3 regions of the Aequoribacter fuscus genome follow, and region 2 is predicted to be linked to each of the others. Evidence: predicted binding sites of a transcription regulator. Region 2 holds the regulator's gene; each other region holds the start of a gene.
What was found. Region 2 encodes PhoB, which activates phosphate uptake and scavenging genes when phosphate is short. Its sites were predicted from a motif close to TGTCATAAANNTGTAACA; they were not measured.
Positions count from the first base shown of each region.

Region 1: the regulator PhoB is predicted to act here: its motif matches at 1,502-1,519, upstream of EYZ66_RS00240 (inorganic phosphate transporter).
Region 3: the regulator PhoB is predicted to act here: its motif matches at 2,773-2,790, upstream of EYZ66_RS12795 (TIGR00153 family protein).

Region 1 covers NZ_CP036423.1:50,037-54,581, reverse strand. The annotation lists gene glnE (bifunctional [glutamate--ammonia ligase]-adenylyl-L-tyrosine phosphorylase/[glutamate--ammonia-ligase] adenylyltransferase) at 1-1,336, opposite strand, end outside; gene EYZ66_RS00240 (inorganic phosphate transporter) at 1,596-2,879, shown strand; gene argE (acetylornithine deacetylase) at 2,872-4,029, shown strand; gene argA (amino-acid N-acetyltransferase) at 4,071-4,545, shown strand, end outside.
Region 2 covers NZ_CP036423.1:1,631,818-1,636,362, reverse strand. The annotation lists gene ligA (NAD-dependent DNA ligase LigA) at 1-650, shown strand, start outside; gene EYZ66_RS07385 (transglycosylase SLT domain-containing protein) at 616-1,239, shown strand; gene phoB (phosphate regulon transcriptional regulator PhoB) at 1,337-2,038, shown strand; gene phoR (phosphate regulon sensor histidine kinase PhoR) at 2,044-3,339, shown strand; gene EYZ66_RS07370 (PstS family phosphate ABC transporter substrate-binding protein) at 3,356-4,297, shown strand; gene EYZ66_RS07365 (ABC transporter permease subunit) at 4,294-4,545, shown strand, end outside.
Region 3 covers NZ_CP036423.1:2,799,232-2,803,776, reverse strand. The annotation lists gene EYZ66_RS12810 (XdhC family protein) at 1-864, shown strand, start outside; gene EYZ66_RS12805 (nucleotidyltransferase family protein) at 881-1,450, opposite strand; gene EYZ66_RS12800 (ABC transporter substrate-binding protein) at 1,633-2,742, shown strand; gene EYZ66_RS12795 (TIGR00153 family protein) at 2,878-3,558, shown strand; gene EYZ66_RS12790 (putative porin) at 3,621-4,545, opposite strand, start outside.

The DNA.
Region 1 (4,545 bases), 1.5 Mb from region 2:
GCTGGCTGCTCTCATCTTCTTCACTGGCTGATGCAATCAGGTCGACAAAATGCCGACTCACCCTAGATCGATGCGCATTCAGTGCAACAAGGTAATCCTCAAAGGTCTGAAAACCCATGACGCGACTCAGACTTGCTTGAGCGTCGGGGTCTTCGGGCAAACGCTGTGTTTGCCGATCTTGATAACCCTGTATCGCATGCTCAGAGTCACGCAAAAACCAATAGGCCTCGCGAAGCTCACTGACCGCGTCAGCGGGTAGGCAACCCAGTTGCTCGCTTGCGCTGAGGGCATCCATTAGACCTCTGCAGCGCAAAGGAGCGTCGCGACCGCCGCGAATCAGCTGAAAACACTGGCCAATGAACTCGACCTCGCGAATACCACCGGGGCCCAGTTTTACGTCGTTTTGCAAACCCTTGCGAATCACCTGTTCGGAAATCATGCGCTTCATCTCGCGCAGGGATTCAATCACGCTAAAATCGACGTAGCGGCGAAACACAAAAGGACGAAGCATAGATTCTAGGTAGACAACATCTGCTGCATCACCCGTTAGAGCGCGCGCCTTGATCATCGCATAGCGCTCCCAATCTCGCCCCTGATCTTGATAGTACGCCTCGAACGCCGAGAAATTCATGACCAAAGGCCCACTGTCTCCATAAGGCCTAAGGCGCATATCGACTCGAAAAACAAAGCCGTCGACGGTGACCTTATCGAGCAGAGTGATGACGCGCTGCCCGACTTTAATAAAGTACTCTTGGTTAGAGACACTTTTGCGACCGCCCTCAGTCTGGCCGCTTTCCGGATAAACAAAGATGAGATCAATATCTGATGACAGATTGAGCTCGCCAGCGCCGAGCTTACCCATGGCCAAAGTCACTAAGTTCTGCACATTGCCTGAGTCGGCACCGATCGGTTGACCAAACCGTTCGCGCAACTCTTGCCCGGCGCAAGCGACCGCAGTCTGAATACAGAATTCGGCTAACAACGAAACTTGTTGCACCGTCTCTTGAGCCCGACACTGGCGTGAAAAGTCACGCCAAATCAGTCGCATCATAACGCGGTTGCGCAACTTGCGGAGCTGCGCATCGATGTCAAATCCCTGGTGTTTGAGATCCTCTAAAAGCCCCTCCAAGTCTTGCCAAACGAGTGGTTTTGACCAACGAGTTCGCGCAAAATCCGTCTCGACCCACGCCCAATGCTGACTCACCGTGGTCGACAAATACGGACTGCAGGCTAAGGCTTGGCGCCACGCTTCGAGCTCAAAATCTCGCAGGGCATTGCCGCGGGCGGCGCAACTTTGATCCACGAGTGTCAGCAAGTTTTGCAGCGTATTGTCCATCGAAACGTCCGGTGAAGAGCTATAGCTCTATGCTATGCCCTGACTCTGAAATGAGCCACAGATTTTAAACTAATCTTATTTGAGTGTGACACAGCGCAAGGCATTGCCTATACTGCCGCTAATTTTTGGGAAAGCGGAAAGAAGCTCGCTGTAAACTTGTCATACTGTAACAATAATGTCATATAACAGCAGGTAAAATTCAACCACCAGTCATAGCTCACTTGCCGAGCACCTAAATCAAACAAAAAGAGGAAACTCCGTGGAAATTATTCAAAATTACGGCTCAATGCTGCTGATTATTGCGTGCGTCTTCGGTTTCTTTATGGCCTGGGGTATCGGTGCGAACGATGTGGCTAATGCGATGGGCACCTCCGTGGGCTCTAAAGCCATTACCCTGACGCAAGCAATACTGATCGCGATGATTTTCGAGTTTGCGGGTGCTTACTTAGCGGGTGGTGCCGTCACGGATACCATCCGTAAGGGTATCATTGACCCCGCCGCCTTCGAGGGGCAAAGCCATCTACTGGTTTATGGGATGATGTCAGCATTACTTGCGGCCGGAACGTGGCTGCTGATTGCCAGCATTAAAGGATGGCCGGTATCCACAACGCACTCTATTGTGGGTGCTATCGTTGGATTTGCTGCGGTCGGCATTTCAATGGACTCGGTTGCGTGGCCAAAGATCGGCACAATTGTCGCAAGCTGGGTCGTCTCACCGCTCGTCGCAGGCACAATTTCGTACTTGCTGTTCACCAGCGTTCGAGCATTGATACTCGACCGTGACGACGCATTTCACCGCGCCAAAAAATACGTGCCCTTTTACATGTTTCTTGTGGGCTTCATGATCGCCATGGTGACCCTGACCAAAGGCCTGAAACACGTGGGCATCAAAGTGGATATGGGGTTCTCTAGTAGCTTCGCTAACGCGCTGCCGGTCGCCGCATTGATTGGAATTATTGTGGCTCTGATCGGAGCACAAATGTTGAACCGCATTCACCGCAAAAATAGCCAAGCCGAAGCAACATCGGCAGATATCGAACGCATCTTTGCTGTTCTGATGGTTTTCACAGCCTGTTCGATGGCCTTCGCTCATGGCTCAAACGATGTCGCCAACGCAGTGGGCCCACTGGCTGCAATCGCCGGTATCATTCAATCAGGCGGCGAAATCGCCACCAAGTCGGCGATGCCTTGGTGGATTTTGCTAACCGGTGCAGTCGGTATTGTGATCGGCCTTGCGACCTATGGCTGGCGCGTCATTCAGACAATCGGTAAAAAAATTACCGAACTCACTCCCAGTCGTGGTTTTGCCGCCGAATTGGGCGCAGCGACGACTGTGGTGTTTGCATCAGCGACAGGCCTTCCTATCTCGACGACTCACACGTTGGTGGGTGCGGTACTAGGCGTTGGTTTGGCGCGCGGCATTGGTGCCATTGATTTGCGTGTGGTGGGCTCGATCTTCGCTTCTTGGATCGTTACTCTACCCGCCGGTGCAGGACTATCCATAATCTTCTTTTTCTTCTTCAAAGGGCTGTTTGGTGGCTAAAGCGTGTGCTGATCACCGTCTTATTACCCATCAACTCAAAGAGCTGATCGCAACTTCTTCGGTCAGCTCTACCGATCCTTCTTGGGATCAAGGCAACCTGCCAGTGATCGAACGCCTCGCCGACTTTGCGCAAGCGGCCGGGTTTTCTACTGAAATTCAGATAGTCGACGCCGATGCCAGCAAAGCGAACTTAATTGCAACCAAAGGCTCGGGCATTGGCGGTTTAGTGCTTGCTGGGCACAGCGACACCGTGCCTTTCGATGAGGGCCGCTGGCAAACCAACCCGCTGCAAGTTCATGAGCAAGACCAACGCTTTTATGGCTTGGGCACCAGCGATATGAAAGGCTTTTTCCCGCTGGCCTTCGCAGCAGCAGCACAGTTCGACAGCTCGAGCTTGAACGCACCTCTCACACTGATTGCTACGGCCGATGAAGAGAGCACTATGAACGGCGCCAAAGCTCTGCTGAAGTCGCAAATACACCAAGCTGACGGCGTAATTATCGGAGAACCCACAAACCTAAAGCCGATTCGTATGCACAAAGGCATGCTCATGAGTCGTATCGTTGTACGCGGGCATTCTGGACATTCCTCCAACCCCGCACTTGGCAACAATGCGATCGACGGCATGCATCGTTTAATCACCGGCCTGATGGCCTTGCGCTTGGAACTGCAGGCCGAGCAAAACTTGGCCTTTGAAGTTCCGTACACCACGCTCAACCTGGGGCATATTCACGGCGGAGACTCACCCAACCGTATTTGCGCGCACAGCGAGCTTCAGTTCGACTTGCGGATAATTCCCGGCCTAAAAACCGATTTAATTACGGCGAAGATTCAATCGCTATGCCAGCAAGAAAGCGAATTCTCGGGCTTGAACGTCCTTTGGGAGCCGCTGATGGACCCCGTACCGCCTTTTGAAGAAGGCGCGGACTCTGCCTTGGTCCGCCTGGCAGAATCACTTACAGATGCAAAAGCCGCCAGCGCCTTATTTGCGACCGAAGCAGGGTTTTTTAAAGCGCTTGGCGCACAAGCCATTGTGATGGGCCCGGGCTCGATTGACTTAGCTCATCAACCCAACGAATACCTAGCGTTCGACCAGATTAACCCCTGCATTACCTTGCTGAGCAACGCCATTAAGCACTATTGCCTGTAAGCATGCTGTACGAACGCTACGGTTCGTACGATAATGCACACATGCCAACACAATCGCACATTCAGTGGTTTAGAAACACCACACCCTACATCAACGCGCACAGAGGAAAAACCTTTGTGGTGGCGCTATCGGGCGAGTGTTTAGCAAGCGATCACCTCACTACTATTTTGCAAGATCTGGTGCTGCTCAACAGCTTAGGTGTACGAGTTGTCATTGCCTTTGGGGCCAGACCCCAGGTGAATCAAACCCTTCAAAAGGAAGGCCGATCGAGTCTGTTCGAGCAAGACTTGCGCATTACCGATTCCCCAGATTTAGAACTGATTAAACACACCGTAGGGAGTTTGCGCCATGAACTCGAAGCCAAGCTGTCTATGGGCTTGCCAAACTCTCCCATGCAAGGGGCCAAAGTTCGGGTCTGCTCAGGCAACTTTGTGATGGCACAACCCGTAGGCGTGCTGAACGGCACCGATTATTTACACACCGGCAAGGTCCGACGTATCGATGTGGCCGGCATTA
Region 2 (4,545 bases):
AAAAATTAGTGGAGCAGCTGGTGGATATAGAGCGGTTGAAGGACCCCAGCGATATCTATGGCCTAACTTTCAATGAGCTTGCCGCGTTGCCAAGAATGGGCGCTAAGTCGGCTCAAAATCTCATTGATGCGATAGACCGATCCAAGCGGACGACGTTTGCCCGTTTTCTGTATGCTTTGGGTATCCGTGAAGTAGGCGTAACAACGGCCGAGCGCCTGGCAGACTATTTTGGCGATATTGAGTCGCTAATCGCGGCGTCTGTTGACGATTTGCTGGCTGTACCGGATGTTGGCCCAATCGTTGCAAATCACATTCGATCATTCCTAAACTCATCGACTCACTTAGAGGTTATTAGCACGCTAGTGCAAGCGGGGCTTTCATGGCCTGAGGTAGCGCCGATTGATGTCGACAATGCACCGCTTGTTGGACAGACTTGGGTGGTAACAGGCAAACTCGAGACGTTTTCTCGAGAAGAGGCGACCGAGTTGTTGAAATCTTTGGGTGCAAGTGTGGCAGGGAGTGTGTCTAACAAGACCACAGTGTTGCTTGCAGGACCTGGGGCAGGGAGTAAGCTCGCAAAAGCGCAAGCTTTGGGTGTGGAGGTAATAAACGAAGATGAATTTCTCGCGCGTAAGTCGGCTTGGATTTAGCTTAGTACTCATCGTCATCGCGGGGTGTACGACCGCACCTCCGAGCGATTTGGACAATATTTGCGCTATTTTTGACGAAAAAAAAGGCTGGTACAAAAGCGCAAAAAAATCAGCAAAACGTTGGGATGCTGATATTCCCACCATGATGGCGATTGTGCACCAAGAGTCAAAGTTTGAGGCAAAAGCAAAGCCTCCCCGCAAAAAAATTCTTGGTTTTATTCCCGGTTTTCGGCCGTCAAACGCCTACGGTTATTCTCAGGCACTGACGGGTACTTGGGAGCGATATAAACGTGATGCGGGTGCCTACGGCGCCGACCGCGACGAGTTTGATGACGCCATTGATTTTATCGGATGGTACAACAAGCTCTCGTATAAAGAGAACGGCGTTTCAGCAACCGATGCAAGAGCACTGTATCTTAATTACCATGAGGGGCAGGGTGGCTACGCAAGAGGAACGTATAAATCTAAAGCGTGGCTAGTCGGTGTAGCCAATAAAGTTCACGCTCGCGCTGGGCGGTACAGGACGCAACTGCAGGGGTGCAAGAGTCGTCTCGATGCTGCGAATAAAGGCTGGTTCGACTGGTTTTAACGTAACAGTCATTTTTATTTCACTTTGTCACAGAATTGTCATGCCTTGCACGCGATAATGTTGCAATATTACAGTATCCGCGCAAGGAGTTATTGCCGTGAAGAATTGTTCAGTATTGGTTGTAGAAGACGAGGTCGCTATCCGGGATATGTTGCGTATGGCCCTGGAAATCGCCGATTTGCGCTGCATCGAAGCCGATAACATCATGGACGCACACGCAATTATCATTGACCGTCGCCCAGACATTGTCCTACTGGATTGGATGCTACCCGGTGGCAGCGGTATTGAACTACTTCGACGACTCAAACGCGATAAGCTCACTGAAGAAATTCCAGTGATCATGCTGACGGCAAAGACCTCGGAGGACAATGTTATTCAGGGTTTGGACGTCGGCGCGGATGACTACATCACCAAGCCTTTTGCCCCACGTGAGCTGATTGCCAGAATCCGAGCGTTGCTACGTCGCAGTGGCGCCATGCCTTCGTCCGAGAGGATTGAGGCGGGCGAGTTAGTCTTAGACATGAGTAGCCACCGGGTGTTCCTCGCGGGTGAACCGCTCGCGATGGGACCGACTGAATTTAAACTATTGTCTTTTTTTATGTCGCATCCAGAACGCGCCTATACACGCAGTCAGCTACTCGATCAGGTATGGGGCGGTAATGTCTATGTCGAGGAACGTACGGTGGATGTCCACATTCGTCGCTTACGTAAAGCGTTGCAGAACGACATGGGTGATTGCAGCCACTTTATTCAGACCGTACGCGGTACGGGTTATCGCTTTTCTCCGCCTGGAATTTAGACTTTATGCGTGCAGTAGGGCGGTGGTACAAAGAGCTTCAAACCCTTGTTCTGCTGCTACTGATCGCCGCTGCGATTGGTTGGGTGATTGGCGCGACGGCCGAAGCGTTAACGGTCGTTTTGCTGTTTTTTGTGTTCGGTTACTTATGGCAGCTTCGCAGGGTATTGCAGTGGATCGATCACCCCGAATCAGAGCCTCCCGAGGGCTCGGGTATCTGGGGAATGATGCTGGACCAGATGTATGCAATACAACGCCACAACCGAGACGCGCGATCACGCCTTCAGCACACGGTTGATTACCTTCGTGATTCTTTTCGCTCTCTGCGCGATGGTGCGCTACTCATCGACCAGAAAGGTTTGATCGAGTGGAGCAATAGCTCTGCGGAGTACCTATTGGGTTTACGCTATCCGCAAGATAAAGGTCAAAACTTGTTAAGCTTAGTGCGTTATCCTGAGTTTTCCAGTTACATGATCGTGGGCGACTATACTGAACCTCTGACGTTCAGCACCAACGATTTTCCTGCGCGACATCTGCAAGTGGAAGTCAGCTCCTTTGGCATCGGGGATCGCCTCATACTGGTACGGGACGTTACACAGCTGGTGCAGATAGAACAGACGCGTCAGGACTTTGTCGGCAATGTATCACACGAGCTTCGAACGCCACTTACGGTGATATCGGGTTATTTGGATACCCTGTTATCGCAATCGGAAATGCTGCCGGCTGCGTTGATAAAACCCCTTGAACAGATGGCTCAGCAGTCACAGCGCATGGAAAATCTAGTGCGGGATTTGTTGTGGCTGTCAAAGATTGAGGCGACGGCAACAAAAAAACGAGTGCGCGAGCAGGTGAACGTAGTCGCCCTATGCGGCGAAGTAGTGGAAGATTTGAGGGGAGGGTATCCATCTCGAACCATCGAGTATAAGTGCGCCGTTCGAAATGCGAAAATTGAGGGAGACTACCGGGAGTTGTTTAGTGCGCTCAGTAATTTGGTAGTGAATGCGCTCAAGTATTCGCCAGAGGGAAAGCCGGTATCCTTAACCTTACGTGAAACAGAGGACGCACTGTGCATTGAGGTCTGCGATCAAGGTTTGGGGATTGCGGAAGAACATATTCCGCGCCTCACCGAGCGTTTCTATCGTGTCGATGAATCGCGCTCCTTTGCTGGAGGTGGCACGGGCCTGGGCCTTGCGATCGTTAAGCATGTCGCAGCCAGCCACGAGGCGCAACTGAAAATCGAGTCGGAACTCGGTGCGGGCAGTTGTTTTAGCTTGAGCTTCCATAGAATGAATCGCGACGTCTGATTTTATGACACGTGCTATGTTCGCTTATCGTAATATTTTCGCTAGCAAGTTCATTGCGCTACTGATCTTTGCGTTGAGCGTCGAGGTTGCTCATGCGGCTACTCCAGTGGTCAAACTTTCAAGTGTAGGCTCTGATACCATGGGTGGTGTTATGACTCGCCTGGCGAGGGTGTTTAACCAGAAGTACCCCGATGTTGTGATGCAGGTGCAGGCTAATGGTTCAAGTACGGCGCCACCCGCGTTGCAAGAAGGCACTGCGAGTCTCGGACCCATGAGTCGGCGTATGTCACCTGCGGAAAAGCTGAGGTTTCGGCAAGAATACGGGTACGATGTCACCGAGGTTGTGATTGGCGTCGACGCTGTGGCGGTCTTCGTCCACTGGCAGAACCCACTGGTGCAACTCAGTCTTAAGCAAGTCGACGCAATTTTCTCAGCGACCCGTCGGTGTGGCGCCGACCAGCCGATCAACGATTGGTGGGAGCTCAATGCGGAGTCATTCGATAAGCAAAAAATCACGACCTTTGGACGCAATTCCGCTTCGGGGACTTACAGCTATTTCCGACAAGTCGCGCTGTGTGGTGGCGATTTCGACACGAGCGTTGGTGAGCAGCCAGGATCAAGTTCAGTGGTTCAATCCGTCGGCAGCTCAATTGGTGGTATAGGATATAGTGGCGTTGGGTATCAATCACCCTTGGTTAAAATCCTTGCAATCAGCAAAGATGAGAATTCGAGAGCCTATATGCCAGAGCCGGAGGCTACTTCGCAGGGCGATTACCCCTTGGCCAGACCTCTCTATTTATACGTGAATCAGGCTGCAGCATTGCCCTTGAGAGGCGCTGAGCGAGATTTTGTTGACCTGGTACTGTCAAATCAAGGACAGGAGGTTATCAAACGCTCGGGGTTTATTCCGCTCCCCGAGGACGTGCGTGCGAAGATTCGAGTAGAGTTGGGCTTATGAAATCTCGCTATACAGACGCTAGATCTGCGCTGGCTCCCTCTCGTCGATGGGCCGATCGTGTCGTTACGGTGGCGGTGACCACTGGAGCAACCTTAGTGTTGCTGGCAATCGCGTCTATTTTCCTATTTTTGATTTGGGCGTCTTGGCCGCTATTTTGGGCCGATACTCGCTCAGAGATAAACACGTATAACCTTGATACGCACAGCCCTGTTGTTGTTGCGCTCAGCGAGACCGAGTATCTGGTCCAA
Region 3 (4,545 bases), 1.2 Mb from region 2:
ATGATGGTGTATAGCGAGATGGCGACTTTAGGGTCAGTCTCGGGCGGCTGTGTTGAAGAGTGCCTGATCGAGCGTTTGCAGTTGGGAGAGTTTCCCGCAGGTACGGCAAGATTAACCAAGTATGGCGTCGATGCCGATGATAACGAGCGCTATGGGCTGCCCTGTGGCGGTAAATTAACGCTGTTAGTCGAAGCACTGGGAGCGCGTGATGAACCTTGGCTGCAGGAATTGCACGCTACACTTGTGGCTCGACATTTTGTCGAGCGAGCCATCAAACTTGAGCCTTACCACTGCTCCTTGAATACCACCTCGATGTCGAATTCGCCGGCGGTTGCTTGGCAGCAAACCTGCGGTGTGCACCGGTTAGGTCCAGAGCATCGTTTAGTGTTGATCGGGGCGGGGCAGTTGGCTGAGACCCTGTCAGCGCTTGCTCTACAAATGGAGTATCAGATTATTGTGCTTGACCCGCGTCAGGATAAGGTCGACGAATGGCGGGGCCCTGACGTGAGTGTTCAGGTGTTGAGAGGAATCGATCAGCTCGCCGGCTACGCCGATTCACACACCAGTTTGATTACCCTGACCCATGACCGCGATATCGATGATAACGCCTTGTTTGCCGCTGCAGATATGCCCTATACCTTTATTGGTGCCTTGGGTTCACGACGTACAAGTGCGAATCGCAGCTCACGGTTGCGAGCAAGAGGTTTAAGTGAAGAGGCACTTGCGCGTATTCACGCGCCCGTGGGTATCGATATTGGCAGCAAAACACCGATGGAAATTGCGGTGTCGATCTTGGCTCAGCTCACCCAGCTTAAGCGCGGTGCTATGAGTCAGTCCGCTCACAGTTGTCTAAGCGTCGCGTAATCAGAACGAGAGATGGTCAATGCTGCCAGGTTTGGTAGTCTTTTTGGGTATCGATATCGACTAAGACGCCAGCATCGGTAAGATCTAACACATGGCACAAATCTGAGTGCTTTTTGATTAAGTCTTTAGCGCCTTGATCGCCCCTTAGTAACGCCAGTTCGGGCCACAGTGATTGCGAAAAACCGCGTGGGTTGCCCCACTGCTGTTGATAGCTTGGAATCACAATCGGGTGCTTTTGCAGTTCGTGCGCAATTGTCTGAAAGGTCGATACCTGCACCAAGGGCATATCAGCGAGATGCACGATAACGCCGCTCCAAGACCGAGGTAAGCTGCCAATGGCGTGAGCAAGTGTGTGACCCAAGCCCAGATCTGATTCCTTAATGCGAATACAATTTGGTTCAAATCTTTGCGCGATAAGATCGTCGTCTTCCCGACAGCTCAATGCAATACGGTAGCTCAAACCGCTGTCGCGGCACAGCTGTATTGATCGCTCAAGTAGCCGCGTTTCCCGCCAGGGCAGCAACCGTTTGTCGGTTCCCATACGGCGGCTGCGCCCCGCGGCGAGTATTAAAATTCCGACACTCATAGTTAACCTGCAAAGACAATGCCGTCGAGTTTGCCTGAATTCGCCTATTTTTGATACCGGGGTCTCAGGCGTTAATGGAGTGTTTAAAGTGTAAGTTAATGTAAGCATTTTTACTGAGGCGTTCATTTTAATGCCAATTAGAAGTTTTCGTTTTACACTTATTTCAATCTCGTGGAGCGCCGATGAAGTTTAGACTTAGCCTAGTTCTGTTGTTTTTTTGCAACACTGTGTTTGCAAACGATTTGCAATACGTTCGCGTTCAACTTGAATGGAAGTATCAATTCGAATTCGCAGGCTTCATCGCCGCCAAAGAGCTGGGCTATTATCAAGAGGCCGGATTGGATGTCGACTTGGTGGAATACGAGCCATCGGTCGACAATGTTTTGTCGCTGATACAGGGCGATGCGGATTATGTGGTGCATAACTCTAACTTGGTGGTACACGGTGGCCACATTGCGCCGGTTGTGGTGCTAGCCACCTACTTTCAGAGATCACCTTTAATTTTTGTAACCCACCCGTCGATTCGGACTCCCGGCGATTTGGTTGGCAAGCGTATTATGGGCACGACCGATGAGTTTCGTTATAGCTCGCTCGCACTCCTGCTGAATCACTTTTACGTTAACTCCACCAATTCCGATATTCGTGAGCACACCTTTAGTATCGATGACTTTATCCAGGGTAAGGTCGATGCCATGAGCGCTTTTCGCTCGAATCAACTCTACGAGCTTGATCGTTTGGGCGTAGCCTACAACGTGATTGATCCGGCGGATTATGGTTTTGTGAGTAGCGCGGTGAGTGTCCTGGCGACCCAAAATGCCGTGGTCCAAAACCCGGAGCAGACACAGCGGTTTGTTGAGGCCACGAACCGTGGTTGGGAATATGCGCTCGAGAATGTCGATGCAGTCATAGACATGATTTTGACGCGTTACTCTCAGCAAAAAAGCGCGCCGGCTCTGCGGTACGAGGCGGCCGTAACGGAACAAATGATGCAGTTAGACTTGTTCCCATTGGGCGCCACGAGTGACGAGTTGGGGCAGCGAATCTTTAAGCAATTGAAGCGAAGCGGATTGCTGCATGCCGATGAGCGTGGACTGAAGGCCTTGGCTAATAGTTTACGTGAAGCGATTTCTGAAGCCACATTCAGTAGCGGCCTTGAGGTTACTGCAAGTTTTGGCTTCGGTTTGTTGAACCCTGTGGTGAGTATCGATCGTAATATCACTAAGATCGACGACGCTCTGTTTCAAGCCAAAAAATCAGGGCGCAATTGCGCTGTGGCGGCGGATATTAATTAACATCATGGTAATACTGCCCTTTGTGACAAGTATTACAATTAGTTTACAGTTTTGTTACAATGCGTCTAAGAACCGCTTGTAGGTTCCTAAAAACCTTACCTTTTTAATCATACTCGTGAGAGTACGGAGCGAAAAATGTCGATTAGAATGCCTATTGCTGATTTGCTGGTTAAGTCACCAATCGAAACCATTACCCAACACATCGCCGCTACGCTGGAAGCGACCGAGGCGTTGATACCATTTCTAGAAGCCGAGTTCAGCAAAAGCTGGGAGCAAGCCGCAGAGCTTCATAAGACTGTGGTAGCCAGTGAACATCGCGCCGATGAATTAAAAGCCGAGTTTCGCAAGAATATGCCAAAGCGCTTGATGATGCCGGTATCGCGCACCGATTTGTTACGCCTGATTACATCGCAAGACAAAATTGCTAACTGCGCGAAAGACATCGCCGGCATTATTGTCGGGCGTCGAATGCGGTTTCCAAAGCCTATGCGCGCTGGGGTGCTCGATTTCGTAAGAACTTCCGTCGAGGCGGTTCGCTACGCGAAAGAAGCCGTTAATCAACTGGATATCTACGTGAAGTCTGGGTTCGGACAAAACAACCTAGAGCGTGTTGAAGCGGCCTTGGCTCGAATCGATGAAGCCGAGCGGCAAACCGATACCATGCAAAGCGATTTGCGTGCGCAGCTGTTTAAGCTAGAGAAAGACCTGTCGCCAGTCGAAGCCATGTTTTTGTACGAAGTCTTGGTATGGATTGGCGATATTGCCGACAACGCCGAAGATGTGGGTAACCACGTTCAGTCGATAGCGCTTAGCTAATTAAGCTGAGAGGTCACTCATAAAAAGCCCCGGTCTTTCGCAAGATCGGGGCTTTTTTGTGGCTAGTATTTCATCGAAAAATCTAGAACCAGGCGCTTGTAATCCAGCGGGTTTGGGTCAATATAGGTGGTTCTTTCGGTATCCGAGTACAACAGGTTAATAGCGAGGCTAGAGCTTGCCTTGTAGCTCAGCGTTAACTGTGACCCTTCGCCCCCGGTACCGCCACCCGCGAAATCTGAATCGGTGAGCAGTGCGACCGTGGCTTCGTTTTCAAGATTCTGCCAAGCGGCCTGAAAAGCCCAGTCGCCAGCATTTTTTGCTTTACCAATATTGAGGCCAAGCACGTAGCCCGTGTTGTCGCTATTCGCTTCGGTATTTTCGATCCAGTGCGCAAAGCCGTTGACGCTGCTGGTAAAGTTGGCTTCTGCGAATGCCTCAATGACGTGGTAGTCGTTCGTGAAAACACAGGATCCATTGCTGCAGTCTTGGTAGTTGCCCAGTTTGATGGTGTCACCCGACCAAAAGGCTTTGTCGCCAGAGAGATTGGCTTCGAAATACCCCAAACCAAGGTTTAACTTCGTGTCGCCTACTTGGGCTTTGTACATCCCTTGCAAAGCGTAGACTGCGCGTTCATTGCCGTTCTTACTGTCGCTCTCGAGCCAAAAGCTGCCGGCGGTCAATTCAAAGTCACCCGTCTCGGTTGTCAAAAACACACCCTCTGGACGGTAGTCAGAATCCCACACCAAACCGTATTTGCCTGGGCGATGCAGTGGGTTTTTCATTTTGCCCGCAAGCACGTTCACTTGATCATTTAAGGGGTAGATAACATACGCCATATCAAGCTGCAGAGCTTTGCTGGTGCCGCCACCGCCTAGGGTCTGATTGGTTGATGTTGGGCTATCGCCACCCGAGGCTAACGCGAATACGCCAGTAAAGTCATCACCTTTGTAGGTGAGCGACGCGCGCGCACGCAAGCGCTCGCGCTCA